Regions from separate parts of the Pseudogulbenkiania sp. MAI-1 genome, predicted to be linked through region 3. Evidence: predicted binding sites of a transcription regulator. Region 3 holds the regulator's gene; each other region holds the start of a gene.
The links. Region 3 encodes FNR, which switches genes on or off when oxygen is low (the NO sensors DNR and NnrR bind a similar motif). Its sites were predicted from a motif close to TTGATNNNNATCAA; they were not measured.
Positions count from the first base shown of each region.

Region 1 (7,373 bases), 310 kb from region 3:
CACCATGATGGTGTGCTTGGTGAACTTGATGCGGAACTTGGTGAAGTTCATCGGCTGCTTGTCGAGCTTCATGCGCTTGTTGCGGTCGCCTTCCACCCATTGCTCGATCCACAGCATGATCTCGGTGTACACCGTCTGGGGACAGGAGTAGCCGCACCACAGCCGTCCGGCGATGGTGGTCCAGGCAAACAGGCCGAAGGCGCTGCAGATCAAGAGGGCGGCAAGGTAGACGAAGTCCTGCGGCCAGATGGTCAGGCCGAACAAGTGGAACTGGCGGTTGATCAGGTCGAAATGCACGGCCTGGCGTCCGTTCCACATTAGCCAGGGAATGCCGAAGAACACCAGTTGCGTGCCCAGCACGAAGACGATGCGCCAGTTGTTGAACGGCCCCTTGACATTGCGCGGATAGATTTTCTGGCGGGCTTCGTACAACGAGACTTCCGTGCCGTCCTGCGCCGCGGTTTTCTGCGCTGCACTGCGCTCGACCTTGATCGGGATATCTTTCAGTGATTCGGCCATCGTACTTTCCTGCGAGAAGATTTCGGGAAACCGGCGGGTACAGGCTTGCCGAAAGTTTCTATTAAGGATTTTATATTATGTTTTGCGATTAATCATTGACGCCAAGCAATACTGCCCGCATGAGCGGGCAGTATTGCTGATCGAGGCTTACTGCGCCTTGGTACTGTTGGACAGCCCCCAGACGTAGGACGCCAGGAGGTGTACCTTGCCTTCGCCGAGGAAGTCCTTCCAGGCCGGCATCTGGTTGTTGCGGCCGTTGGTGACGGTCTCGATGATGGTCTTCTCGGTGCCGCCGTACAGCCAGACGTTGTCGGTCAGGTTGGGCGCGCCCATGGCCTGGTTGCCCTTGCCGTCCGGGCCGTGGCAGGCCGAGCAGATCGCCGCGAAGGTTTCCTTGCCGCGCGAGGCACGGTCGGCATCGTGCTTCTTGCCGGACAGCGACATCACGTAGTTGGCCACATCCTTGACCTTCTCTTCACCGAACGCGGCGCCGAACGGCGGCATCTGGCCGGTGCGGCCCACCGTGATGGTTTCCTCGATCTTCTGCGCCGAACCGCCGTGCAGCCAGTCGTTGTCGGTCAGGTTCGGGAAGCCCTTGGCGCCGCGCGCGTCGGAACCATGACACTGCACACAGTAGGTCTGGAACAGGCGCTTGCCCATGGCCTGGGCTTCCGGATCGGCCGCCACGGTCTGGATGTCCTGCTTCAGGAACTTGTCGTACAGCGGCTGGTACTTGGCCTCGGCCTGGGTACGCTCTTCGTTGTACTGGCCGACCTGGCTCCAGCCACGGATGCCCTTGAAGGTGCCAAGGCCGGGGTAGAGCACCAGGTACACCACGCTGAAGATCAGCGTGATGTAGAACAGCATCATCCACCAGCGCGGCAGCGGGTTGTTGTATTCCTCCAGGTCATCGTCCCAGACATGGCCGACGGTCTCGACCTTGTCGCCCTTCTTCAGGGTGGTCTTGGACTGGGTGAACAGCAGGTAGGCGAGGCCCACGATGCCGACGATTACCACGACGGCGATGTATACGCCCCAGAAATCACTCACGAAATCACTCATTGTTTTGCTCCGTTGGAAGCCGGGTTGTCGTTGCCGGCTTCCTGCACCTTGTCGTCATCGAGGAAGAGCTGATCGGCCACTTCCTCGTACCGCTTCCTGGATTTTTTGCTGTAGGCGCCCACCAGGATCACGATGAAGCTGACGAAGCAGAACACCGTGAACAGGCTGCGCCCCAGATTGGTCCAGTCCATGGCTTAACGTACGTTCTTGAGTGCAAGACCGAGACCTTGCAGGTAGGCGATGACAGCGTCCATTTCCGACTTGCCTTGCGCCTGGGCGGCAGCTTCGGCGATGTCCTTGTCGGTGTACGGAACGCCTACCTTGCGCAGGGCTTCCATTTTCTTCGGCAGCACTTCGGCGTCGACCAGGTTCTTGGCCAGCCACGGGAAGGCCGGCATGTTGGATTCCGGTACCACGTCGCGCGGATTCACCAGGTGCACGCGGTGCCATTCATCGGAATAGCGGCCGCCGACACGGGCCAGATCCGGGCCGGTGCGCTTGGAGCCCCACTGGAACGGGTGGTCGTAGACCGATTCGCCGGCCACCGAGTAGTGGCCATAGCGTTCGGTTTCGGCGCGGAACGGGCGGATCATCTGCGAGTGACAGTTGTAGCAGCCTTCGCGCACGTAGATATCGCGACCGGCCAGCTGCAGCGCGGTGTAGGGCTTGACGCCGGCCACCGGCTCGGTGGTGGATTTCTGGTACATCAGCGGCACGATTTCCACCAGCATGGCCACGCTGATGACCAGCAGGGTCAGCACGATCAGGTAGCCGACGCGCTCTTCGATCAGTTTCTGAATCTTTTCCATGTTCTTCTTACCCTTTCCGCTTAAGCGTGTGCCGAGGCGGTGACGGCCGGGATCTTGGCGTCGACGGCGCGACCGGCGGTGACGGTACGGAAGGTGTTGTAAGCCATGACCAGCATGCCAATCAGGTACAGGGCGCCACCCAGGAAACGGACGAAGTGGTACGGGTAGGTGGCCTTGACGACTTCGGCGAAGGCGTAGGTCAGGGTGCCGTCCGGGTTCAGCGCACGCCACATCAGGCCTTGCATCACGCCGGAAATCCACAGTGCGGCGATGTACAGCACCACGCCGACAGTGGAGAGCCAGAAATGGGCCTCGATCAGCTTGACGCTGTGCATCTCTTCACGGCCGAACAGGCGCGGCAGCAGGTAGTACATCGAGCCGATGGTGATGAAACCGACCCAGCCCAGGGCGCCGGAGTGCACGTGGCCGACGGTCCAGTCGGTGTAGTGCGACAGGGCGTTCACGGTCTTGATGGCCATCATCGGGCCTTCGAAGGTGGACATGCCGTAGAACGACAGCGACACCACCAGGAACTTCAGGATCGGATCGGTGCGCAGTTTGTGCCAGGCGCCGGACAGGGTCATGATGCCGTTGATCATGCCGCCCCAGGACGGCGCGAACAGGATCAGCGAGAACACCATGCCGAGCGACTGGGTCCAGTCGGGCAGGGCGGTGTAGTGCAGGTGGTGCGGGCCGGCCCACATGTAGGTGAAGATCAGCGCCCAGAAGTGCACCACGGACAGGCGGTAGGAGTAAACCGGACGGCCGGCCTGTTTCGGCACGAAGTAGTACATCATGCCAAGGAAGGCGGCGGTCAGGAAGAAGCCCACGGCGTTATGGCCGTACCACCATTGCACCATGGCGTCCACGGCGCCGGCGTAGACCGAGTAGGACTTCCACAGGGTGACCGGCACTTCCAGGTTGTTGACGATGTGCAGCAGGGCCACGGCCAGGATGAAGGCGCCGTAGAACCAGTTGGCCACATAGATGTGCTTGACCTTGCGGATGGCGATGGTGCCGAAGAACACGACGGCGTAGGCGACCCAGACCAGGGTGATCAGGATGTCGATCGGCCATTCGAGTTCGGCGTATTCCTTGCCGGAGGTGATGCCCAGGGGCAGAGTGATGGCCGCGGCCAGGATCACCAGCTGCCAGCCCCAGAAGGTGAAGGCGGCCAGCTTGTCCGAGATCAGTCGGACGTTACAGGTGCGTTGCACCACGTAGTAGGACGTGGCGAACAGGCCGCAGCCGCCGAAGGCGAAGATCACGGCGTTGGTATGCAGCGGGCGCAGGCGGCCGAAGTGGAAGTAGGGCCCAAAATTGAGCTCCGGCCACACCAGCTGGGCGGCGATGACGACGCCCATCAGCATGCCAACAATGCCCCAAACGACGGTCATGATGGCAAACTGGCGCACCACCTTATAGTTATAAGTGGATTGCGATTCCATTTAAGATTTTCTCCAAGGTTGCTAACTCAGAACTTTTTTACAAACCGTATCGACTTGAAGCCCAGCTTTCCGTCCCCATGTGGAAAGGGGCTTCCCGCCGTTGAAATTCCGAACTTGAGATAAATCAAGGGCATGATCGTTGCCCGGGACGCGGCGCTGCGCGCAGTGGCGGCAACAGACGCTGTTCCCCCATTTATTTAACTCGCCATTCTAAAACAATTGCATCAGCCGGACCAGCCGTGGCTTGTGGTTTCGGGCCGTCTCGTCCTGTCTGTGGCCCTGCTGTTTACCTCCCGGGTTGCCCCCGCCCGTTGCTGCGACTCTTCCGGATTATATTGTCATGGGGCAAGGGCCCTTTGATTTGGATCAACTCGCCTTGCCGGGCAGCATTCCGCGCGGCGCGGTGCTAGAATCGGCGCTTTTCGCCATGACAGGTAATTCGCCATGACCGTGCCCGTCCGCTACCAGATACTCCCTCTCTCGCCCGAGGCCCATCTGTTCGAGGTGGTCATGACGGTGGAGCGTCCGGCGCGGGAAGGGCAGATCGTGCGCTTGCCGGCCTGGATTCCCGGCAGCTACCTGATCCGCGAATTCGCGCGCCAGATCGTGACCTTGCAGGCCGAGTCCGCCGGTAAGACGGTGGTGCTGACCCAGCTGGACAAGCACAGCTGGCAGGCGGCGCCGGTGAAGGGGCCTCTCACCCTGCGCTACCAGGTTTACGGCTTCGACCTGTCGGTGCGCGGGGCGTACCTCGACGGCGAGCGCGGCTTCTTCAACGGTACCAGCGTGTTCCTAATGGCGGAAGGCTACCAAAGTAGCCCTTGCGAGGTGGCCATCCTGCCGCCCGAGGGCAAGGAGTTCGCCAACTGGCAGCTCGCCACCAGCCTGCCGGCGCTCGAGGTCAAGAAGAAGACCGGCTTCGGGGTGTACCGCGCCGCCGATTACGACGAGCTGATCGACCACCCGGTGGAGATGGGGTGCTTCGAGCGGGTGAGCTTCAAGGCCTGCGGCGTGCCGCACGAGTTCGTCGTCGCCGGCCGCTTCCGCGCCGATCTCAAGCGCCTGGCGCGCGACGTGAAGAAGATCTGCGAATGGCAGATCGAGCTGTTCGGCCGGCCCGCCCCGTTCGAGCGCTACGTGTTCCTGCTGTTCGTCGGTAAGGACATCTACGGCGGGCTGGAGCACCGCGCCTCGACCGCCCTGGTGGCCAACCGCGACGACCTGCCACAGGCGGGCGATAAGGACATCGGCGACGGCTACCTGCGCCTGTTGGGGCTGATCAGCCACGAATACTTCCATAGCTGGAACGTCAAGCGCCTCAAGCCTGCCGCCTTCTCTCCCTACGACCTGAGCCGGGAGAACCATACCCGCCTGTTGTGGGCGTTCGAAGGCGTGACCTCGTATTACGACGACCTGACTCTGGTACGCTGCGGCCTGATCGACGAGAAGCGCTACCTGGGCCTGTTGGCCGAGACCATCAGCGGGGTCGAGCGCGGTGCGGGGCGGCTCAAGCAGACGTTGGAGGAGTCCAGCTTCAACGCCTGGACCAAGTATTATCGTCAGGATGAGAACAGCCCCAACAGCCTGGTCAGCTACTACACCAAGGGCGCGCTGGCGGCGCTGGCGCTGGACCTGCTGATCCGGCGCGAGACCGGTGACGCCAAGTCGCTCGACGACGTGATGCGCGCGCTGTGGCAGAAGTGGCTGGCCGACGGCCAGGGCTTGGCCGAGGACGAGTGGGAGCGCATCGCGGAGCGGAGTACCGGTGTCGACCTGCGCGTGTTCTTCGATCTGGCGCTGCGTTCCACCGCCGATCTGCCGCTGGTGGAATTGCTCGCCACGCAGGGGGTGCAGATGGCGCTGGAGCCGGCAGACGGCCCGAACGACCGCGGCGGCGTGGTGGAAACACTGGCGGGCAAATCGGCGCGGCCGGTGTTGGGCGTGCGCAGCGCCGCCGATCCGTTGGGCATCCGCCTGACTCACGTGCTGGACGGCGGCGCGGCCCAGCAGGCCGGACTCTCCGGTGGCGACGTAGTGGTGGCCATCGACCGCCTGAAGGCAAGCGATCTCGACAAGGCGCTGGCGCGCTTTCAGCCGGGCGAGACGGTGAAACTCCACGCCTTCCGCCGTGACGAACTGATGACATTCAACGTGCGGCTGCAGGCGGCACCGGCCGATACCTGCCGATTAGTGCTGCAACCTGCCGGCGCGCGCTGGCTCAAACACTAAAAACACGGAAATATCGATTCCGCCAGGCCCGCCATCGCCGGGCCGAATTGTCGTTGCGGCGCTATCCCGCCGCAGCGGTGTCTGCGCGGCTGGCCGACCACGCCAGCGAGCAGCAGCAAGGCGGGGTCATCTGAAACGGCCCTTGATTAGGTGAAGACATGGCCCAGCAACCCGAAGTGAAATACCTGAAAGATTACCAGGCTCCCGCGTTCAATCTCGACCGCGTGGATCTGAAGTTCGACATCTTCGACGAGGTGACGCGCGTCTATTCGCGCCTGCTCGTGCGGCGCCATAGCGGCCATGACGACAATGAGCTGCGGCTCGACGGCAGCGCCAGGCTGATGGCAGTGGTGCTCGACGGCGAAAGGCTGGCCGAAGGGCGCTACCGCCTGGATGGCGAGCAGCTGGTGATTCCCGACGTGCCGGACAGCTTCATCCTGGAGATCGAGACCGAGCTCGATCCGGCCGCCAATACCAGCCTGATGGGGCTCTACGCCTCCAACGGCAACCTGTTCACCCAGTGCGAGCCGGAAGGGTTCCGCAAGATCACCTATTACCTCGACCGCCCGGACGTGATGTCCAAGTTCACCACCACCATCGTCGCCGACAAGCAGAAGTACCCGGTGCTCTTGTCCAACGGCAACAAGGTGGGCGAGGGCATGGTCGACAAGAAGCGCCATTGGGTGCGCTGGGTCGACCCCTACCGCAAGCCGGCCTATTTGTTCGCCCTGGTGGCGGGGCGGCTGGCGGTGCGGCGCGACAGTCACACCACCCCGGGCGGGCGCCAGGTGACGCTGGAGGTGTGGACCGAGCCTGCCGACCAGGACAAGGTGGCGCACGCCATGGAGTCGCTGAAGCGCGCGATGAAATGGGACGAGGAGCGCTTCGGGCTGGAGTACGATCTCGACATTTACATGATCGTGGCGGTCGGCGACTTCAACATGGGGGCGATGGAGAACAAGGGCCTCAACATCTTCAACACCAAGTACGTGCTGGCGCGCCAGGAAAACGCCACCGACGACGACTTCCACAACGTGGAAGGCGTGATCGGCCACGAGTACTTCCATAACTGGACCGGCAACCGCGTCACCTGCCGCGACTGGTTCCAGCTGTCGCTGAAGGAAGGGCTGACGGTATTCCGCGACCAGGAGTTCTCGTCCGACATGTCGAGCCGGGCGGTGTGCCGCATCAGCGACGTGAAGCAACTGCGCGCGCTGCAGTTCCCGGAAGACGCCGGCCCGACCGCGCACCCGATCCGTCCCGAGTCGTATATCGAGATGAACAACTTCTACACCATGACGGTGTA
Region 1 covers NZ_AZUR01000001.1:990,890-998,262, forward strand. The annotation lists gene ccoG (cytochrome c oxidase accessory protein CcoG) at 1-519, opposite strand, end outside; gene ccoP (cytochrome-c oxidase, cbb3-type subunit III) at 667-1,581, opposite strand; gene PSEMAI1_RS0104570 (CcoQ/FixQ family Cbb3-type cytochrome c oxidase assembly chaperone) at 1,578-1,772, opposite strand; gene ccoO (cytochrome-c oxidase, cbb3-type subunit II) at 1,776-2,390, opposite strand; gene ccoN (cytochrome-c oxidase, cbb3-type subunit I) at 2,411-3,838, opposite strand; gene PSEMAI1_RS0104585 (M61 family metallopeptidase) at 4,283-6,067, shown strand; gene pepN (aminopeptidase N) at 6,226-7,373, shown strand, end outside.
Region 1: the regulator FNR is predicted to act here: its motif matches at 4,195-4,208, upstream of PSEMAI1_RS0104585 (M61 family metallopeptidase).

Region 2 (7,373 bases), 730 kb from region 3:
CGACACCGATACCGTCGGCGGTTACCCGCTGGCCGCCCGCTACCACTGGGCCATCGACCTCAACGTGCCGGTGCTGCTGCCGGGCGAGCATACCGACTGGCTGCTGATGGCAGGCGAGGGCGCCTTCGACATGCGCTATCAGCGCGCACTGCGTTCGCTGGTCAAGGTGCTCAAGGCCGCCGGTCTGAAAGTGGCGGTACTGGGCGAGGCCGAGCCGGATTGCGGCGACCTGGCGCGCCGTCTCGGTGACGAGGCGACCTTCCAGCAGCTCGCGGGCAAGATGATCGATACGCTGGGGCGCTATCGCTTCAACCACATCGTCACTCCCGATCCGCACCTGTTCCATTGCCTGAAGAACGAGTACCCGGTGCTGGGTGGGCGTTACGACGTGGAACATCACAGCCAGGTGCTGGCCGATCTGCTGGAACGCGGCGCCGTACCGCTCAAGGCCGATGCCGCGCCGCTGCCGGCCACCACCTACCACGACCCGTGCTACCTCGGCCGCTACAACGGCGAGACCGATGCGCCGCGCCGCGTGTTCAAGGGTATCGGCATCAAGGTATTGGAGATGGAACGTTCCGGACGCAAGGGCCGCTGCTGCGGCTGGGGTGGCGGGGCGTCGTTCACCGACATCCCGGGCGAGCGCCGTATCCCCGACATGCGCATGGACGACATCCGCGCCACCGGCGCCGAACAAGTGGCGGTAGCCTGCCCCAACTGCACCGCGATGCTCGAAGGCGTGGTGGGGCCGCGACCGGAAGTGGTCGAGCTGGCTGAACTCGTCGCCGCACGGCTGGCTAACTGAGAGCGGGAGGAAGCATGTACAACGATCGACCCATTCCGCGCATCGACCCGCGCCGGCCCTATGTGATCGGGCCGTCCGGACTCAAGCGCATCGTGCTGGGCGAGAGCGTCGGCAGCCGCGAACCGCTGCTGGCCGGCCACGCTCACAGCCAGCAAAAACCGCTGCGCAGCGCCGGCCCCTTCGCCAAGCGCTCGCTGGTGGTGATCCATACCGACCGCGGTGCGCTCGACGAAGCCGCCCGCGAAACCCTGGCCGCCGCCGCCATCATGGCCACGGCCGACACCGAAGTGGTGGCGCTATTGTTCGGCGCCCAGGGTGATAGCGCCGCCGAGGCCGCGGCACTGACTGGTGCCGACCGCGTGCTGTGCGTGGAAGACCCGGGCTATGCCCCGGAGCGCAAGCTCGCGCTGCTCGCCCAGCTGTGGAAGCAGGAGATGCCGCAGCAGGTGTGCTTCCCGGATCGCGGCGCCGATGCCGACCTGGGGCGCCGCTTCGCCTGCCGCCAGCGCCTGGCCATGGCCAGCGACGTGGTCGAGGTGGTGACCGGACGCGAAGTGCGCCGGCTGGCGCCGGGCGGGCGCTTCGCCGTGCGCGACGTGCCGCCGGTGCTGCTGCTGGCACGCAAGGTGGCCGACGCCAGGCTGCCGTTCCGCGGTGCCGGCGTGGCGATGCCCGATCTCAAACTGCCAGCGGTATCCGAGCGCATCCGCGACCTGGGCAGCCGCAGCTGCCCGGCCTCGCAGCTCGCGCTGGAGGAGGCCGACCTGATCGTCTCCGCCGGCAACGGCGTGCAGGACACCGCGGCGCTGTGCCAGTTGGCCGAAACCATGGGCGCGGCGGTCGGCGCCTCGCGCGTGGCGGTGGACGACGGGCGCTTCACCCGCGACAAGCAGGTCGGCGCCACCGGCAAGACGGTGCAAGCCAGCGCCTACCTGGCGTTCGGCATCTCCGGCGCGGTGCAGCACCTGCAGGGCATCAAGGAATGCCGGCACGTCATCGCCGTCAACCTGGACGCCTCGGCGCCCATCGTCAAACGCGCCGACCTCACCCTGGTGGAAGACTGCCAGGCCCTGATCGCCGCGCTGAACAAGCTGCTGGCCGCCGAACGCTCGGCCAGACCCGTGACGGAGAACACCCGATGAGCACCCCGATGCTGAAAGTGGCCGTGCTGGTGGCCCCGGCCATCCACCCGGTGAGTGGCCGCCCGTGTACCCATCCCGCCGACAGCGCCGCGCTGGCGCTGGGCCTCAAGCTCGCCGGCTCGCCCGAGCGGCTCACCGTGCTCTACGCCGGCGCCGCGTCGGACGAGGCGCTGTCCGGTTACCTGGCGCAGGGCGCGTCGTGTGTCACGGTGCTGCCCACCGCCGAGGACGCGGACATCGCCCCGCTGCTGGCAGCCCAGCTTGCCGACGCCGAGCTGGTGCTGTGCGGCACCCGCTCCGGCGGCGGGCAGGGTAGTGCGCTGTTGCCCTACCAACTGGCCGAGGAGCTGGAAGCGCCGCTCTTGCCCGACGCGCTCTCGGTGGCGATCAAGGGCGGTTCGGTCGAAATCGAGCAATTCCTGCCCAAGGGGCAGCGCCGCGCGCTCGCCGCCGCCTTGCCGGTGGTGGTCACGGTGCACGAGCGCGCCACGCCGGCCCTGCCGTATTCCCATGCGCGCAAGGAAGCGGGCAAGGTGCGCCGGCTTGCGCCGGTGGCCGCCAGGGCTGCCGAGTGGCGCTACGAGCCGGCCGGCCGCCGTGCCCGTCCGCTGGTCGCCGCCAGCCGTGCCAGCGGGCACGAACGCATGCTGGGCGCGATCGCCGCCGATGACGGAAAAACGACTGGCCTGGTCGTAAAACAAGGTGATCCTGTCGAAAAAGCACAAGTTTTGCTCGACTACCTGCGCCACCATCAGCTCGTCGATTTCTGACAACAATTTGCCGCCACCCGCCCCACCCGGGGGGCGGCTTCCCAACTAGAAGCCGCGTTGTTTTGGAGAACTCTTATCATGACTAGCAGCACGATCGCGTTTCATCCGACCCTGAACCTGCGCGAACTGGTGGCCCGCCGTGTGCCGGGTTACAGCCTGGAAGCCCCGTTCTACACCTCGCCGGCGGTGTTCGATGCCGACATGGAGCACATCTTCGGCAAGCACTGGATCTATGTCGGTGTGTCGATCGACGTGCCGGAACCGGGTGACTACATGACCGTGCAGATCGGCTCGCAGCCGATCCTGATCGTGCGTGACGACGACAACGAAATCCGCGCCTTCCACAACGTCTGCCGTCACCGCGGCTCGCGTCTGTGCGCGGAAGAGAAGGGCACCGTCGGCAACCTGGTGTGCCCGTACCACCAGTGGACCTACGACCTGACCGGCAAGCTGATCTTCGCCGACCACATGCAGGAAGGCTTCGACCTGTCGCACCACAGCCTCAAGTCGGTGCACCTGCGCAACATGGCCGGCATGCTGTTCATCTGTCTGGCCGACAATCCGCCGGAAGACTTCGACGTCATGGCCGAGACCATGACCCCGTACATCGCCCCGCACAAGATCGACGACTGCAAGGTCGCAGTGCAGGTCGACATCATCGAACAAGGCAACTGGAAGCTGACGCTGGAAAACAACCGCGAATGCTACCACTGCACCGGCAACCACCCTGAACTGACCGTCTCGCTGTTCGCCTACAGCTATGGCTTCGCGCCCAAGGCCGAAACCGCCGAGGGGCTGCGTCAGTACGAGGAAATGGTGGCCGACCGTCATCAGCACTGGGAATCCTGTGGCCTGCCCTCGACTGAAGTCGAGCGCCTCTCCGACGTCACCGGCTTCCGCACCATGCGCATGCCGCTCGACCGCGCCGGCCAGTCGCAGACGCTGGATACCAAGGCGGCCTGCAAGAAGCTCCTGGCCGACTTCAAGGACGCCTCGATCGGCGGCCTGTCGTTCTGGACCCAGCCCAACTCCTGGCACCACTTCATGGCCGACCACATCGTCACCTTCAGCGTGATTCCGCTGACGGCCGACACCACGCTGGTGCGCACCAAGTGGCTGGTGCACAAGGACGCGGTGGAAGGCGTCGATTACGACGTCGAGAACCTCACCGCGGTGTGGAACGCCACCAACGACCAGGACCGCCGCCTGGTGGAAGAGTCCCATAAAGGCGCCAAGAGCTCGGCTTACCAGCCCGGTCCGTACTCGCCGTACACCGAGACGCTGGTGGAGAAATTCACCGAGTGGTACATCAACCGCCTGAGCGTCGGGCTGGAGTAAACGCATCCCCGGGCCGGCGCCGGCCGGCCCGTTTTTCTAGTCTTCAGAACCTGTTCACCCTCTGTCGCGAGCGGGCAGGGTGGGTAAAGGCAGCACCACCCCGGCCCGGGCCAGACGGCAAGACGTGAAGCAGGCTTACACAGGCAGGGCACGATCATGAATGCACCCATCCACTCCGCCATCTTCACCGAACCGGCGCCGTACTGGCAGCCCGGGGTGGACGACACGCTAGAATGCGTGGCCGTGCACGACGAAACCCACGACGTGCGTACCTTCACCTTCCGTGCCGTGCCGGCGCGCCGCTTCGCCTACCTGCCGGGCCAGTTCATCACGCTGGAGCTGGAGATCGGCGGCGAAACCGTCAACCGCTGCTACACGCTGTCGTCCACGCCGACGCGCCCCGACACGGTCACCATCACCGTCAAGCGCGTGCCCGGCGGCCAGGTGTCCAACTGGCTGCACGACAACATGCAGCCGGGGCAGCGCGTCAGCGTGCTCGGGCCGTCCGGCGAGTTCAGTTACGCCGCCGCGCCGGCCCGGCCTTACCTGTTCCTGTCGGCGGGCAGTGGCATCACCCCGCTGATGTCGATGAGCCGCGCGCTCGCCGACCTCGGCCCGCAACTCGATATCGCCTTCGTCCACAGCGCGCGCTCGCCGGCCGACCTGATCTTCCGCAACGAGCTGACGCAGATCGCGCGCATGCGCCCCGGTTTCCGCCAGGCGGCGATCGTGCAAACCCGCCATCCTGAGCCGGAATGGACCGGCCTGGAAGGATTCCTCGACCTGGCCGCGCTGGAGCGGCTGGTGCCCGACTTCCGCCAGCGTGCCGTCTACTGCTGCGGTCCGGCGCCGTACATGTCCGCCGTGCGCAAGCTATTGACCGACGCTGGCTACGACATGGCGCTGTATCACGAGGAAAGTTTCAATTTCGCCGAGCTGGCGGCGTCCTCCGTCGTCGAGGAGGCCGAGTGTCAGGCCGAGGCGGCGGGATGCGAGGGTGGTTTCGAAGTGCGCTTCGCCAAGCTGGGCGACGTCGTCACCACCGCTCCCGGTCAGACCGTGCTGGCCGCGGCGCAGAAGCAGGGGTTGCGCCTGCCGTCCTCGTGTTCGCAAGGCGTATGCGGCACCTGCAAGACCAAGCTGCTGGAAGGCAAGGTCGACATGAAGCACGGCGGAGGCATCCGCCAGCGCGAAATCGATCAGGGCTGGATCCTGCCGTGCTGCAGCATCCCGCTGACGCCGCTGGTGCTGGACAGGTAATTCTCGATGATAGTCATGTATTGCCAGGGATTGACTTGCTGATGGCATTGCCCCGGTTTTTCTGACGTTGTAGTGTTGTATTGTTGCCAGTGCACATGCACTGAAAAAGGGCTGTTCGTGGTGCACGAACAGCCCTTTTTCCTCAATGGCTTACCGTTCTGGTGCCGATATTGCCGATGTCGTTTCTGAGCATGTTCTTGTCGGCTAATCGTTGGTTTTCATAGAGCAACCCCCCTATCTTTTGCCTTGATACAGATCAATTATTACAACTGTTGAGGCGAATCAGGCCCTCTCCCTCCGTTGTGTAGGAGATGGCCGGCACGGTGTTCGCGGTGGTACATCGGCCACGCCGAGGCAAAGGAGAAAGCGATGCAGTCTGGCAAGATCGTTGTGGAGAATCTCTACAAGGTATTCGGCGACAAACCGCAGGACGCCATGCGGCTCGTTAAGGCGGGTGAGACCAAGGAAACCGTGTTTGCCAAAACCGGCCAAGTGGTCGGCGTCAACAACGTGTCGTTCTCGGTGGACGAAGGCGAGATTTTCGTGCTGATGGGTTTGTCGGGTTCAGGCAAGTCCTCGCTGATCCGTCTGATCAACCGCCTGATGGACCCGACCGACGGGCGCATCCTGCTCGACGGTCAGGATATCACCCGGCTGTCGCAGCCTGAACTGGTGGCGTTGCGCCGCCGCGACATGAGCATGGTGTTCCAGAGCTTCGCCCTGATGCCGCATCGCTCGGTGCTGGAGAACGCCGCCTTCGGCCTGGAAATCGCCGGTGTCGGCCGCAAGGAGCGCGAGGCGCGCGCGATGAAGGTGCTGGAGCAGGTCGGCCTGGCGCCGTTCGCCCGCAAGTCCCCGCACGAGCTGTCCGGCGGTATGCAGCAGCGCGTCGGCCTGGTGCGCGCGCTGGCGGTCAACCCGTCGCTGATGCTGATGGACGAAGCCTTCTCGGCGCTCGACCCGCTCAAGCGCGCCGAAATGCAGGACATCCTGCTCGACCTGCAGCGCGGCCAGCGCCGCACCATCTTCTTCGTCTCGCATGACCTGGAAGAAGCGCTGCGCATCGGCAGCCGCATCGCCATTATGGAAGGCGGCCGCCTGGTGCAGGTGGGAACGCCGCAAGAGATCATCGAGAACCCGGCCGACGACTACGTGCGCGAGTTCTTCAAGAGCGTGGATACCTCGCGCTACCTGCAGGCCAAGGACCTGATCGACCCGAGCGCCGCCGGGCTGGTGGTGAACGGCCATCCGGCCGACCACGCTTTGCTCGACAAGCACAGCTGGGTGGCCTGCGTCTCCAAGGACCACAAGCTGCTGGGTCTGGTCGGGCGCGAAACGCTGCGCAGCGAAGGCTGCATCCCGAGCGAGCGTTGCGTGCCGGTCTCGCCGGTGGCGCCGGCCTCCTGTCTGCCGGACGTGCTGCAGCGCCTGCTGGGCCAGAGCGAGCCGCTGCCGGTGGCCGATGGCGACGGTCGCTACCTCGGTGTGATCACCGCCACCAGCGTGCTCTCCAAACTGTCCGCACACCGCCTGCAAGGCGCCGTGCACTGACCGCCGTCCCGAACAAATCTTGTGGACGGCGCCCACGGCGCGTCCCTGAATGGAGCCTCCTGCCATGTCCGACTTCCTGCAACGCCTTATCAGCAATCCGCACGATTTCCTGCCCATTGGCGAATGGGTCAACCAGTTCATCCATTTCCTGCTCGACAACAACGCCGGCGCCTTCGATGCCTTCGGCCGCGGGGTCGACCTGTTCGCCGAATCGGTCGAGGTGGCGCTGTTGTCGCTGCCGCCCTGGCTGATCATGGGCTTCTTCGTCGGCCTCGGCGTGTGGCGCCTGGGCTGGCGCTTCGCCGGCTTCGTACTGGCCGCCTTCGCGCTGATCTTCGGCACCGGCTTCTGGCCGCAGACCGTGGCCACGCTGGCGCTGACCCTATCGGCCACGTTGATCAGCCTCTTGGTCGGCATTCCGACCGGCATCTGGTGTGCACGCAGCAAGCGCGTCAACACCCTTGTGCGCCCAGTGCTCGACTTCATGCAGACCATGCCGGCCTTCGT
Region 2 covers NZ_AZUR01000001.1:1,415,169-1,422,541, forward strand. The annotation lists gene PSEMAI1_RS0106550 (DUF3483 domain-containing protein) at 1-805, shown strand, start outside; gene PSEMAI1_RS0106555 (electron transfer flavoprotein subunit alpha/FixB family protein) at 820-1,947, shown strand; gene PSEMAI1_RS0106560 (electron transfer flavoprotein subunit beta) at 1,944-2,717, shown strand; gene PSEMAI1_RS0106565 (aromatic ring-hydroxylating dioxygenase subunit alpha) at 2,796-4,055, shown strand; gene PSEMAI1_RS0106570 (hybrid-cluster NAD(P)-dependent oxidoreductase) at 4,212-5,315, shown strand; gene PSEMAI1_RS0106575 (glycine betaine/L-proline ABC transporter ATP-binding protein) at 5,685-6,866, shown strand; gene PSEMAI1_RS0106580 (proline/glycine betaine ABC transporter permease) at 6,931-7,373, shown strand, end outside.
Region 2: the regulator FNR is predicted to act here: its motif matches at 5,562-5,575, upstream of PSEMAI1_RS0106575 (glycine betaine/L-proline ABC transporter ATP-binding protein).

Region 3 (7,373 bases):
CTACAACCCGCTGCGCGAGCTGATCGACGCCAGCATCGATTTCACCCGGCTGCGCAGCAGCCGTATCCAGCTGTTCATCGCCGCGACCCACGTCAACAGCGGCCGCCTCAAGCTGTTCCACACCCATGAGCTGAGCACCGAGCATCTGCTCGCTTCCGCCTGCCTGCCGCAACTGCACCACACTGTCCATATCGACGGCGAGGCCTACTGGGACGGCGGGCTGACCGCCAATCCGCCGCTGTTCCCGCTCGCCTACCAGGGCCAAGCCAGCGACATCGTGCTGGTGACGCTGGTGCCGCAGCGCTGGGAGGAGACGCCCGACAGCGCGGGCCACGTCGACCGCCGCCTCAACGACATCAGCTTCGGCTCGTCGCTGCACACCGAGCTGCAGGGGCTGGCCATCGCCAAGCGCGAGGCCGACAAGAGCCTGCTGAGCCTGGGCCGGCTGGAGCGGCACCTGCGCCGGCTGCGCCTGCACCATATCGATGCGGACGCCACCACCGGCCAGCTCGACAGCCTGAGCAAGCTCACGCCGCATCACGGTCTGGTGCAGGAGCTGTTCGCCGCCGGACGCGAGCGTGCCCAGGCCTGGCTGGAGGACCATGGGGAGGCGGTGGGACAGAAAAGCACGATGCGGCTGTTGCGGCGCATCCACTGAGGCACGGCACAGGGGCGGCAAGAGCCCGCCCCCGGAGTCGCGCCCCGCTCAGATGGTGCGCGAGTAGCGCGCCTTCGTCTGGCGCTCGCGCAGGTGGCGGTCGAAGGCCATGGCGATGTTGCGGATCAGGAAGCGTCCCTTGGGCTCAACCATCAGGAAGTCGCCGTCGAAGGTCAGCAGGCCCTGCTGCTGGAACTCGCGGATGGCCGGCATCTCGGCGGCGAAATAGTCGGCGAAGACGATGCCGTGCACCTGCTCGATGGCCTCCACCGACAGCGCGAAGCGGCACATCAGCGCCTGGATGATGGAGCGGCGCAGGATGTCGTCGCCGTCCAGCACCATGCCGCGCAGCACCGGCAGGCGGTTCTCGTCGAGCGCGGCGTAGTAGCCTTCGAGATCCTTCTCGTTCTGGCTGTAACAGGGGCCGACCTTGCCGATCGACGACACGCCGAAGCCGATCATGTCGCAGTCGGCGTGCGTCGAGTAGCCCTGGAAGTTGCGCTGCAGGCGGCCCTGGCGCAAGGCCACGGTAAGGTCGTCCTCGGGCTTGGCGAAGTGGTCCATGCCGATGAACACGTAGCCGGCGGCGGACAGTTGCTCCACCGAGTGCTGCAGGATGTCGAGCTTGACCGGCGGCAGCGGCAGATCGGCCTCGTTGATGCGCCGCTGCGGCATGAACACGGTCGGCAGGTGGGCGTAGTTGTAGAGCGCGATGCGGTCCGGCCCCATGGCGATGACCTTGTCGACCGTTTCGGCCACCGAGGCCTGCGTCTGCAGCGGCAGGCCGTAGATCAGGTCGACGCTGACCGAGCGGAAGCCGGCCTCGCGCGCGGCGTCGATCACCACCCGCGTCTCTTCCTCGCTCTGGATGCGGTTGACCGCCTGCTGCACGCGCGGCTCGAAATCCTGCACCCCGACGCTCATGCGGTTGAAGCCGAGGCGGGCGAGATGCAGCACGGTTTCGCGCGTGACCTTGCGCGGATCTATCTCTATGGAATATTCTCCCTCCGCCAAGAATTCGAAGCGGGTTCGGAGTATTCCCATCAGCCGCTCCAGCTGTTCGTCCGACAGGAAGGTCGGGGTGCCGCCGCCGAAGTGCAGCTGGATGACTTTCTCGCGCTGGCCCAGCACGTCGGCCACCAGGTTGACCTCCTTCTCGAGGTAATCGAGGTAGCGGTCGGCGCGGCTCTTGTCCTTGGTGATGATCTTGTTGCAGCCGCAGTAGTAGCAGACGGTGTTGCAGAACGGCAGGTGCACGTACAGCGACACCGGCCCGCTGTTGGCGCCGATGCGGCGCTGCTGCAGCCAGTGACGGTAGTCCTTGGCGGTGAAGTCGTCGGTGAAGCGGTCGGCGGTCGGGTACGAGGTGTAGCGCGGGCCGGCGCCGTCCAGACGGGCGATCAGGGCGCGGTCGAATTCGCAGCGCGTCGGTGAAAACGGGTGGTGGGTGGCGTTCATGATGTCTCGCGATGGAAAAACCAGTGGTGGGCTGGTAAATTTGCGACAAACCACCCGCAAACGCTTTGACCGATATCAAGGCCCAACGCTTTGATCAACATCAAGGCTTACTTAACACAAGCAGAATCCCGCATGACTGACTCGACTGTTGTTCCCCTGCAAGCGCTCAAGGTCTCCTGCTCCAACTGCACGCTGCGCGAACTGTGCCTGCCCTTGGGACTGAACCGCGAGGAAATGACGCGACTGGATGCGGTGATCCGTCAGAGCCGGCGCCTGAAGCGCGGCGAGGCGCTGTTCCGCAACGGCGAAGGCTTCAAGTCGCTGTACGCGGTGCGCACCGGCTTCTTCAAGACCTGCATCTCCAGCCAGGACGGACGCGAACAGGTCACCGGCTTTCACATGTCGGGCGAACTGATGGGCCTGGACGGCATTTCGGCCAACGTGCACGGCTGCAACGCCATCGCGCTGGAGGACAGCGAGGTGTGCGAACTGCCGTTCAACCGCATGCAGAACCTGGCGCTGGAGATTCCCTCGCTGCAGCACCATTTCTACCGGCTGATGAGCCGCGAGATCGTGCGTGACCACAACGTGATGATGCTGCTGGGCAATATGAAGGCCGAGGAGCGGCTCGCCGCCTTCCTGCTCAACCTGTCGCAGCGTCTGACGGTGCGCGGCTTCGCGGCCAACGATTTCATCCTGCGCATGAGCCGCGAGGAGATCGGCAGCTTCCTCGGGCTCAAGCTGGAGACGGTCAGCCGCACGCTGTCCAAGTTCCAGCAGCAGGGCTGGCTCTCGGTGGACCACAAGCACATCCAGCTGCTGCAGCCCGAGCAGCTCAAGCAGCTGGTCGCCGGCTGCGCCAACGCCCATCCCACTCCGGGCCACTGAGCCCTCCCTGAATCGCCGATTTCGGCGGCGTCAGGCCGCCGGGGCGGTCAGAGCGCGCCGTTCACCGGCTTGCCGAGGGCGAGTTCGTGCACCGCGTCGAGCAGTTCGGCCAGCCGCGCCGGCGGCGGCCAGGAGGGTGGGCAGACGAAGCCGCGCGCCACCTCTTCCCAGCCGCCGTTCGCCAGCGGCAGCACCTCGGCCACCAGTTGCGGCGCTTCCGCCGCCGCCAGATGGCGGCGCAGCGTGTCTTCCTCCAGCGTTTCCGCCTCCTCCACCCGCGCCGGTGCCAGCCAGCGCAGCCGCGGCAGCCACACCCAGCGCGACTCCAGCGAGCGCCGCGGCCACGGCGCCAGCAGCGGCCGCGCCCAGCCGGTCAGCGGGTCCGGCGCCAGCGGCGGCTCCAGCAAGACCGCATGCGGGTAGAACAGCCAGCCCGCCAGGCGCGCACCGGCACGGCAGCCGGCGAAACCGTCCGGCAGCAGCGGCTGTGCCGCTTCGTGGCGCGACAGGGCGAGCTGGTCCTGCAGCTTGGCGGCCTTCAGCGCCCAGGCGTCGCGCAGGCTGGGGCCGACCAGGGTATGGCGCCCCTCGCCCAGCATCAGGTAGAACTTGCTGGCGGTTTCGAGGTGCCACGGTTCGCCGTCGATGCGCAGCAGGAAGTCGAATTCGCCGATGGTGCGCAGTTGGCCGTTCTGCACCTGCAGGTTGGCCGCCACGCACTCGATGTGCGGCACGTGCTGGAACCAGAACGCCAGCAGGTTTTCGGCATAGCGGCCGAGACGGGTGGTCGGACGGGCGGAAAGCCAGTCCACCAGGGAACGGGGATCGTGATCGAGTTCGGCCAACAGCGCCGGGCCGGCATCGCCCAGCAGGCGCTCGGGCAGGATGTCGGCACCGGTGAGCCAGGGCGCCGGCGCCGTCAATAGAAAAGCCAGATCGCGCACCGCCGGGTGCGCGTAGGGCAGGTAGAAGGTGCTACTGCTCGCGCCGGCCGTCATCGCGATGGGCCACGCGCTGCACCTGCTTGAGGAAGCCGCGCAGGATGTCGACTTCTTCGCGCAGCAGGTTGGCGCGGTTGAACAGCGTGCGCAGGCGGCGCATCAGGCGCTCGCCGTTGCGCCGCTCGTAGTAGCCGATGTCGGCCAGGGTCTGGTCGAGGTGGCCGCAGAAGCCTTCCACCTCGTCGCGCGTGGCGCTCTCAGCGTCAGCGCGCAGGTAGTCGACGCCGACGCCGGTGTGGCTGAACAGTTCGTAGGTCATCACCTGTACCGCCATCGCCAGGTTGAGCGAGAAGTACTCGGGGTTGCCGGGGATAGTCACCAGCCGGTTGCACAGCTCGACTTCGTCGATCGACAGGCCGAAGGTCTCGTTGCCGAACACCAGCGCCACCTGCTCGCCGTCGCGTGCGCGCGCCACCAGCTCGGGCGTGGTCTCGCGCGGCGTCGACAGCGGCGTGGTCAGCTCACGCCGGCGGCTGGTCAGCGCGCAGGCCACGGTGACGTCGGACAGGGCTTCGGCCAGGGTGCCGACCACCACGGCGTGCTCGAGCAGGTCGACCGCGCCGGAGGCCAGGGTCTCGGCCTCGGGGCTGGGGAAGGTCTTGGGCTCGACGAGGTAGAGCCGCGACAAGCCCATGGTCTTCATCGCCCGCGCCGCCGAGCCGATGTTGCCCGGATGGCTCGGACGCGCCAGCACGACACGAATGTTCTTCAAAAAATCAGGGACTTCGGGTTTCTTCATTGGCAATTTCGCATTAAAATGGACGGCTTATCAAAAGCCCGCCCACGAGCCGGGTTTTTTCGTTCCTTAACCCAGATTGTTTCCAGCGACGATTTTCCCCACCGGGAAAGCCGGAGCTGTGTCTTTACTAGAGGCCGTCAATGCATCCCATGCTCAACGTCGCGGTGAAAGCCGCCCGTCGCGCTGCTGGCATCATCCAGCGCGCGTCGCACAACGTCGACACCATCCGCGTCGAGAAGAAGCAGAACAACGATTTCGTTTCCGAAGTCGACCACGCCGCCGAAGAGGCGATCATCTCGACCATTCTCGACGCCTACCCCAAGCATGGGATTCTAGCAGAAGAGTCCGGCGCCAAAGGCCTGGGCAACGCCGAGTTCGAATGGATCATCGACCCGCTCGACGGCACCACCAACTTCCTGCACGGCCACCCGCAGTACTCGGTCTCGATCGCCTTGATGCACAAGGGCCAGATCCAGCAGGCCGTGGTGTACGACCCCAACCGCAACGATCTGTTCACCGCCTCGCGCGGCGTCGGCGCTTTCCTCAACGACCGCCGCATCCGCGTTTCCAAGCGCATCGCCATGAACGAGTGCGTGATCGCCACCGGTTTCCCGGTGACGGATCAGAGCTACATCGACCAGTACCTGGGCATGCTGAAGGATGTGCTGGGCAAGACCGCCGGCGTGCGCCGCGAGGGTTCGGCCGCGCTCGATCTGTGCAACGTGGCCTGCGGCCGCGTGGACGGTTTCTGGGAGCTGAATCTGAAGCCGTGGGACATTGCGGCGGGCAGCCTGATCGTGCAGGAAGCCGGCGGCATCGTGACCGATCTGAAGGGTGAGGATGGCTGGCTGGAGTCGGGCGACATCGTGGCCGGCAGCCCGAAGGTGTTGGCGCAGTTGTTGCATACGCTGGCGCCGCACGTGGGTTGATCCCCCGGTTCTCGGTGTCGTTCTGCAACGCCCCGTCGGTTCGCTGGCGGGGCGTTGTTGTTTCTGCCGTGGGCGTTTCGGCTCTTGTCGAACCATCCGCTCGCTTTTTCCGATATCGCTGGCGAGGGTGTGGGGGCCGGTTCCACCCGACAGACGGGCGGATTGGTTGCGTCGGTCATGTTTTGGCTCGTGGGGAAGCTGGTGAGGGAGTGGGGAGCCGGTTCCGCCCGGCGGACGGGAAGGGGGAGTTTGCGTCGCCAAACTCCCCCTTCACCCCCAAAGGCGAGCCCACCGCCGCTTGTCTCCGTCAGGCTGGAGGCTGGCGAGGCGCGGCGGAAACTAGCCGGGCGCTAACGTCGCCCGGCGTCTGTCAGGCGACATCGTAAATTGACCCCCTAGCGACACGAAGAACTGACCCCCTTGTTTGCAAGGAGGCAGTCGTTGGAAACGCAGTATTCAGCGAGTCATCCTGTACCCCGTGAGGTTTGTGGAGTACGGGAGATGTTGGAGCCGGAAGCAGTAACGGCAATCGTTCGACTGGGGCAATCCGGCTGGGGGGCGAAGCGGATTGCCAAGACGCTGGGAATCGCCCGAAATACCGTGCGGCACTATTTGCGTGCCGGCGGCCCGGTGCCATACCAGCAGCCGCAACGCAGCGGCGTGCTCACCGGGCACGAGGCCTGGCTACGTGAGCAGTTTCTAACGCACAAGGGCAACTGCGACGTGGTGCGTCAGCTACTGGCTAAGGAACACGGTATTGCCACCAGCCTGCGCACCGTTGAACGCGCCTGCCGGCCATATCGGCAGGAGCTTGAAGCCAGCCGGCGAGCGACGATCCGGTTCGAGACTGCTCCTGGCGAGCAGATGCAGATCGACTTCGGCCAAGTGCGCATCCAGATCGGTGGCGAACTGGTGCGTGTGTACCTGTTCGTGGCGACGCTTGGCTACTCGCGCCGTGGCTTTGTTTGCCCATTCCGTCACGAACGGCAGAGTGCTTGGTTTGGCGGTATCGAAGCGGCGTTCGAGCACTTCGGTGGACGGGTGCAGACTCTGCTGATCGATAACGCCAAGGCCCTCGTGGTCGAGCACGACATGCAGACCCGGCAGGTCCGCTTCAACAGCCGCTTCGAGGCGTTCTGCCGGCATTGGGATGTGCGCGTGAAGGCCTGCGCGCCGTTCCGTGCGCGCACCAAGGGCAAGACCGAGAACGGCGTTGGCTATGTGAAGAAGAATGCTATCGCCGGTTACACATTCGAGAGCTGGGCCGCATTGGAGGCTCACTTGACCCGCTGGCAGCGGGAGGTGGCCGATACCCGCATCCACGGGACGACCGGCATGGCGCCCAAGGAGCGGTTCGACGGCGAACGTCCGCATCTGCGTCCTGTTGCCGGCATAGTGCCGTTCCTGCAAGTGCGGGAGCTGATCCGTCGCGTCAATGCCGAAGGCTGTGTCGAGCTCGATACTAATGCCTACAGCGTGCCCTGGCGGCTGATCGGCGAGATGGTCACGGTCGCTGTACGAGCAGGCACGGTGACGGTCCATTACGCCGGCCAGGAAGTAGCGCATCACGCCGAGTTGGCCGGCAGTCGCGGACGGCAAATTGACCGCGCCCATCTGCTTGGGGTCGTGCCGCCGCTATCCGAGCCGGTCCCGCCACACGGCGGCGCTTTGCTGCGCCCGCTGGCAGAGTATGAGGAATT
Region 3 covers NZ_AZUR01000001.1:683,936-691,308, reverse strand. The annotation lists gene PSEMAI1_RS0103145 (patatin-like phospholipase family protein) at 1-658, shown strand, start outside; gene hemN (oxygen-independent coproporphyrinogen III oxidase) at 707-2,116, opposite strand; gene fnr (fumarate/nitrate reduction transcriptional regulator Fnr) at 2,249-3,004, shown strand; gene PSEMAI1_RS0103130 (DUF1853 family protein) at 3,052-4,002, opposite strand; gene PSEMAI1_RS0103125 (RNA methyltransferase) at 3,980-4,744, opposite strand; gene PSEMAI1_RS0103120 (inositol monophosphatase family protein) at 4,885-5,673, shown strand; gene istA (IS21 family transposase) at 6,175-7,373, shown strand, end outside.

Region 4 (7,373 bases), 1.6 Mb from region 3:
CCTGTGCCCGTTCGCCAAATCCGTCTACGTCAAGAACCAGGTGCGCTTCGTCGTCAGCCACGCCCCGCACATCGACGCGCTGCTGGAAGAGCTCGAACGCGAGCTGCAACTGCTCGCCGACACCGATCCGGAAGAGATCGACACCACCCTGCTGATCCACCCGGACATCCTGACCGACTTCCTGGACTACAACGACTTCCTCGACATTGCCGATGAGGTCGTCGAAGAACTGGGCTACGCCGGCACCTTGCAGGTCGCCAGCTTCCACCCGGACTACCAGTTCGAAGGCACCGAAAAAGACGACATCGAGAATTACACCAACCGCTCGCCCTATCCGACACTGCACCTGCTGCGCGAAAGCAGCATCGACCGCGCGGTCGAAGCCTTCCCCGAAGCCGACGCGATCTACGAAAAGAATATCGAGACGATGAAGCGACTGGGACACGAAGGCTGGGCGGCGCTGGGGTTCGACAACCCATCCAAGCCGCACTGAGCCCGGCTCATGGGGCAGGCACCGCCGCCGATGCTTGCCTCAACCACCCCCACCATGCAACATACGGCGAGACCGTTACCGCGCCAGGCCTCCCGTGCCCCACATCCACCGCTCTCTCGTCCGCTTGATCTCGCTGAGCCTGCTCGGGCTGCTCGCCGCCTGCTCCGCCCCGCCGGGAAAGAAGCCGGTCAGCGGTGATGGTTTCAGTATCGAACAACTAGGGCAGAGCGACGGCAACCGCGTGGCCAACCTGATCATGCGCGACAACCTGGACAGCCTGAGCCTGCTGCTCGACAAGCTCTACAAGCGCAACCCATCCAGCTGGCGGGCCGCCGGCCTGGACAGCCGCGAAGAAGCGCACCGGCAAGTCATGCAGGCCATCCGCCATAATCAGCCGCTGCCGGCGCTGGGCAAGGTGCGCGCGGTAGCCGCACTCACCACGGCGTTCGACCCGAACTTCAAGGGTGACCGCGCCGGCACCCTGGTTTACGGTCTGGGCAGCATGCTGCTCGACAGCTACGGCGGCAAGACCGAGCACTACCTGCTGGATGGCCTCGACGCCGGCAAGCTCGCCAACGCTTCCTACAATATCGAAGTGGCGGCGTGGCTGCTCGCCACCCGCAAGGGAGGAGACGGCAAGCCCCTGCTGCTGGCGAACGAACTCACCGAGACCGAGCGCAACCTGACGTTCGAGAGGGAATTCGGCAAGATCGTCGGCCGGCTGGACCTCCTGGCCGCCTTCTCCGACGAGAAATACCGCCGCGCCGCCATCAACTACGGCCAGGTTCTGGTGGGCGCGCCCCTGCTGCAGTTTTTGCCACTCGACGCCGCCTCGGCAGCCGTCACCGCCCCCTAAGCGTCCGTCACTGTCCGGGAAGACATGCACGCCCATGCCCTGCCCTCCCGAGGATGGCGAATGAACTGCGCCCGCCTGACGAACACTGGGAACAGGCCCTGCAGCGTTCCCTGGTCGACCCTACGGATTTGATCTAGCATGCTTTCACCACCCAGCCGGAGAATCGCACCATGCTCCCGACCCAATTCCCCACCCCCGACGCCGACGACGAACGCCGCCATTTCTTGCAACTGGCGATAGGCGCGGGCTTTGCGCTCGCCGTTCAGCCCGTCATGGCCGGCACCATCGTCACCGACAGCGCCGGCCTGACCACAGGCCCTGTCGGCGTACCGGTGAAAGACGGCACCCTCCCCGCTTACATGGCCCGGCCGGCCACCCCCAAGGGGGCTTTGCCTGTCGTTCTGGTCGTTCAGGAAATCTTCGGCGTGCACGAGCACATCCAGGATCTGTGCCGGCGGCTCGCCAAGGCAGGCTACCTTGCCATTGCTCCCGAACTCTATTTCCGCCAGGGAAACCCGCGTCAGTACACCACCACGGAAGAACTCATCGCCAAGCTTGTCAGCAAGGTCCCGGACAAACAGGTCATGCAGGATCTCGACGCCACGCTGGCCTGGGCGGGCAGCAACGGCGGAGATGCCAAGCGCGCAGCCATTACCGGCTTCTGCTGGGGCGGACGCATCGTGTGGCTGTACGCCGCGCACTCGCAGTCGATCAAGGCCGGCGCGGCATGGTACGGCCGGCTGACGGCCGCCAGCAGCGACATGACCCCCAAGCACCCACTGGACCTCGCGGATCAGTTGCAGGCCCCTGTACTAGGCCTGTACGGAGGACTCGACAAGGGCATCCCTGTCGACACCGTCAAGGACATGCAAAACCGGCTCGCCAAGGCCGGCAGCCCTTCGCGCATCGTCCTATACCCGAATGCCGAGCACGGCTTCAATGCCGACTACCGCCCCAGCTACAACGCCGAGGCCGCCCGTGACGGCTGGAGCAAGATGCTGAACTGGTTTGCTGAGCATGGTGTCAAACCATGATCCTGCCACCCGTTTCATGCCGGAGCGCAGAATAGCTGCATTCCCGAAATAAGCACTTGTCAAACCCATGTTAAAGGGATATAATTTTTAACCTTCAATGGCGGGCCTCCCCGCATTGCACAATAGCGAACCTGGTCAGGTCCGGAAGGAAGCAGCCACAGTTATTCAGTGCAAGTGCCGGGGGTCGGGCTCGCCACCCCTCCCTCTTTTTGCTTTGCAAAGACCAGCAGTCCAGCCGGACGATCAGCTGTTCCCGTCGCCCAGGCAACCGGTTCTGTCGGCTTGCAACATAAGGAATGCGCGATATTCCAACAGGGAACACGGGAACTAAATTTTTTTGCGCACTCTAATATTCCTAATGGATTTTTTCTGCTATTTTTTATATAGCAGCACCCAATAAAAACACTTATCAAGACCGGTTACCAATTTTACGAGGCTTACCATGAAACTGTTTGAGAAAATCACCAATCCCCGCGAGATCCGGCGCAAACTTGGCCTGAACCAGCAGGAATTCTGGAGCCGCATCGGCGTCACCCAATCGGGCGGTTCCCGCTATGAAAGCGGCCGCAACATGCCCAAACCGGTACGCGAACTGCTGCGTCTCGTTCATGTCGAGCAAGTGGATCTGACCCGGGTACGCCGCGAGGACTTCGAAATCGTCGAATACCTCAAAGAGACCCACCCGGACCTGTACAAGAGTCTGCGCAAGGCGGTACGTGCCAAGCTGGACGCGACGGAAGGCTCCACCTCCTCGTCGTCGGAATCGGTTACCGGCTGATAGCCAGCCGCCCCTCCCCGGTGTCCCGCACCGAGGAGGGGCCAGCGCCGGGCCCGGGCCGGGTGCATCAATCGCCGGCGTTACGCACCAGAAGCACCGGAACGTCGACTTGCTTCAGAACGCCTTCGGCCACACTGCCCATCAAGAGATGCATCAGGCCGCTCCAGCCATGCGTCCCCATGACGACCAGATCCGCCTGCCAATTCTGCAGGTCCTCGATCAGCACCGAGGCAATCTTGTCGCCCCAGCTTTCCAGAATCTTTCCTTCTGCCTGTACGCCCAAGGTCTGTGCCCTGGACTCGGCCTGGGACAACACCTTCTCACCGGCCTGCTTGATCGAAGCCTGCAACTCCGATGCATCGAGGAACTCGGTCCCCCCCCAACCAAACTGGGCCAGGTCGACGACATGGGCGAGACACACCTTGGCGCCGACTTCTTTTGCAAGCTTGCAAGCCTCAGCCAAGGCCAGGTTGGAAGTTTCACTATCATCCACCGGTACGTAGATTCGCTGGTACATGACACGCTCCTTGTTGACAATGTCCTACCGACCGCAATGTATCAAAACCGGCACGTTCCCTTGTTGATGCAGGTTAAGGACGTGAGTAGACTCTTCCGTATTTGATCCGGAACCGACCATGGCCCGCATCGAGATCCCCTTGCCAGAGGCATTCGTTTTCGAAACTCTCCTCGATATCAGGATAGGTGATATCAATTACGGGGGACATCTCGCCAACGATGCCCTACTACGGCTGGCTCACGAGGCCCGCCTTCGGTTCTTCAAGACTCACGGATATAGCGAGCTCGACGTGGAGGGCCACGGCATCATCATGACCGATGCCGCCATCGTCTACAAGGCAGAGGTTTTTCATGGCGAAACCTTGCATTTCCAGCTAGGCTTTGCCGACCCCAACAAATACGGTTTCGACCTGATTTATCAGGCAAGCCATGGTAAGACCGGGCATGAAGTGGCAAGATTGAAAACCGGGATCGTCTTCTTCGATTACGACAAACGGAAGATCGCGCCCATGCCTGGGGTGTTTGTGACGCGCTTTCTGCGAGAACAACAAGGAGTAGTGGCATCATGAGACCTTACCCGCCCAACAGTTCCGAAGCCATAGCCCGATTGCTGGCCATGTTCCTGGTCACCGATGGCGAAATGGATCACCATGAAATCGAAGCGCTCGAGGAACTGAACGTCTACGATGTTCTGGGACTCACCCGCAAGCAATTCATGGATGTGCTGATCAGCTATTGTGACGACATCTCGGACGAGGCCGATGAACAGGATGGCACCATCCATCTCATCGACAAGGAACGCATCGACGACTTGCTGGCGGATGTCACCGACCGCAGCCGGCGCATTCTGGCCTGCGCCCTGGCCATCGACGTCACCAAGTCCGACGGCCAGATCAGCGACCCGGAAATGGCCCTGCTGCGCTACATGATGGACTCATGGGCGATCACCCTCGAGGATATCGAGAACGAATTCGTCAGGCAGTAGCCTCTCCCCACGAGCATCCACGCAGCCGCCCCTCCGACAACCGGGCGGCTTTTTGCTGCCCTGCCCGCCACCAAGACTCTTTGCCATGTCCACATACCCCGAGGACCGCCCCACCCCACCGGAAGGACCGGTTGCCGCCCAAGCCTGGGAACAGCAGATTGCCGCTTACGATCTGGCACTGCAACTGGCCGGCAAGAGCCCGCATACGCGCAGCGCCTATCGCCGCGACCTGCAGGCCCTGGCCGCCTTGCAACCCGGGCCGGCTCCTGCCGCACTTACGGCGCAGCATATCCGTCTCGCCGTGGCCCGACTCCACGCCAAGGGCCTGGTCGGTCGTAGCCTGGCGCGCATGCTGTCCGCCTGGCGGGGATTTTTCGACTGGCTGATCGAGAAGAAACAGACCGTGGCAAACCCCTGCCAGGGTATTCGCCCACCGAAAAAGCCCAAAACACTCCCCAAGGCCCTGCCGGTCGATGCCGCCAACGCCCTGCTCGATGCGCCGGCCGATCCCGAAGACGAACTGGCTCTGCGTGACAAGGCCATGTTCGAGCTGCTCTACTCCTCCGGCCTGCGCCTGTCGGAGCTCACCGGCCTCGATCTGGACGACCTCGACCTGGCGGAAGGCCTGCTCACTGCGCACGGCAAGGGCAGCAAGACCCGCATCCTGCCGATCGGACGCCAGGCCAGAGCAGCACTGGAAGAGTGGCTGGCCATCCGCCCCGCCGCCCCCGGCGAGCGCGCCGTCTTCACCGGCAAGAGCGGGCGCCGCCTGTCCGGGCGCCAGGTAGAGAAGCGCCTGGAGCAGTGGGCCCTACGGCACGGCAGCGATCGCCACGTGCATCCGCACATGCTGCGCCACTCCTTCGCCAGCCACCTGCTGCAATCGTCCGGCGACCTGCGCGCCGTGCAGGAACTGCTCGGCCACGCCAACCTGTCCACCACGCAGATCTACACCAGCCTCGACTTCCAGCACCTGGCCAAGGTCTACGACGCAGCCCACCCGCGCGCCCGGCAGGGAAAAGCAAAGGGCCCATGCAGCGACGAGGAGGCATGAAAAACGCCGGAAAAACCGGCGTTCACGTGAAGAGGCAGCTCGAGCACAGGCTCATGCCGTCAGAGATTGCCGATCGATCGCCTGTATCAGCCGCGACAACGCCGTTTCCACCGCCTGCCGGCGCACCGCCAGCCGGTCGCCGGTAAAATGGCAGACGAACGCCTCGGCCGCACCGTGGCGACTCGCCAAGGCGAACCACACCATTCCCACCGGCTTGGCGGCGGAACCGCCCGTCGGTCCGGCGATGCCCGACACGGCCAGCGCCCAGTCGGCGCCGGAACGCTGCAGAGCCCCATCGGCCATTTCCCGCACGGTGCGTTCGCTCACCGCCCCGTCTGCGTCCAGGGTCTCGGCCCTGACGCCGAGCAACTGCTGCTTGGCGTCGTTGCTGTAGGTCACGAAGCCGTAGCCGAACCAGGCTGAGCTGCCGGCAATATCGGTAATGGCGCCGGCGATGCGCCCAGCCGTGCAGGACTCGGCCAGCGTCACGCTTTCGCCGCGCGCCAGCAGGCGCTCACCCAGTTGGCGAGCCAGTTCGAACTCAGTGCTCATGACGACTCCGGAAGTGGGCGATCAGGCCGTTGGTGGAACTGTCGTGCCTCAGTTCGCCGTCGGACGACAGCTCCGGCAGGATGCGCCGCGCCAGCTGCTTGCCATACTCCACGCCCCATTGGTCGAAAGAATTGATCCCCCAGATCACCCCCTGCACGAACACCTTGTGCTCGTACAAGGCCATCAGCATGCCCAGCGCGTGCGGCGTCAGCTTGTCGATGGCCAGCGTGTTGGACGGCTGATTGCCGGGGAACAGCTTCTGTGGCAGCAGCATGTCGAGGCGGTCGCCCGACAGATCGGACAGTTCCGCCATCACCTCGGCCTCGGCCTTGCCGCGCATCAGCGCCTCGGTCTGCGCCAGGCAGTTGGCCACCAGCACGGCATGCTGCTGGTCGACCCGGTAGTGGCTGTTCATCGGGACGATGAAGTCGCACGGCACCAGACGGGTCCCCTGGTGCAACAACTGGAAGAAGGCGTGCTGGCTGTTCACCCCCTCCTCGCCCCAGATCACCGGGCCGGTCTCGAAATCCAGCCGCTCGCCATAGCGTCCCACCCGCTTGCCGTTGGACTCCATGTCCAGCTGCTGGATATGCGCCGGCAAACGGCGCAGGCCGTGGTCGTAGGGCATGATGGCGTGAGTATGCGCGCCGTAGAAGGTGTTGTACCAGACACCGATCAGCGCCAGGATCACCGGCATGTTGCGCTCGAACGGCGCGTTGAAAAAGTGCTGGTCCATCGCATGACCGCCGGCCAGGAACTCGGCGAAACGCTCGAAGCCCACCGCCAGCATCACCGGCAGACCGATGGCTGACCAGACCGAATAGCGCCCGCCGACCCAGTCCCAGAAGCCGAACATGTTCTCCGGATCGATGCCGAATGCCGCGACGGCTTCACCGTTGGTCGACACCGCGACGAAATGACGCGCGATATCCGCCTCCGTTGCCGACTGCAGGAACCACTGCCGCGCCGCCCGGGCGTTGAGCAGGGTTTCCAGTGTGGTGAACGACTTCGAGGCCACGATGAACAGCGTGGTGCGCGGATCGAGTTTCTCCAGCGTGCGGGCGATATGCTGCCCATCGACGTTGGAGACGAAGTGCACCGTCAG
Region 4 covers NZ_AZUR01000001.1:2,240,218-2,247,590, forward strand. The annotation lists gene PSEMAI1_RS0110505 (DUF1415 domain-containing protein) at 1-493, shown strand, start outside; gene PSEMAI1_RS0110510 (hypothetical protein) at 588-1,349, shown strand; gene PSEMAI1_RS0110515 (dienelactone hydrolase family protein) at 1,520-2,383, shown strand; RNA gene ffs (signal recognition particle sRNA small type) at 2,483-2,581, shown strand; gene PSEMAI1_RS0110520 (DNA-binding transcriptional regulator) at 2,826-3,161, shown strand; gene PSEMAI1_RS0110525 (universal stress protein) at 3,229-3,678, opposite strand; gene PSEMAI1_RS0110530 (thioesterase family protein) at 3,797-4,246, shown strand; gene PSEMAI1_RS0110535 (hypothetical protein) at 4,243-4,662, shown strand; gene xerC (tyrosine recombinase XerC) at 4,748-5,716, shown strand; gene PSEMAI1_RS0110545 (CinA family protein) at 5,768-6,268, opposite strand; gene pgi (glucose-6-phosphate isomerase) at 6,258-7,373, opposite strand, start outside.
Region 4: the regulator FNR is predicted to act here: its motif matches at 3,742-3,755, upstream of PSEMAI1_RS0110525 (universal stress protein).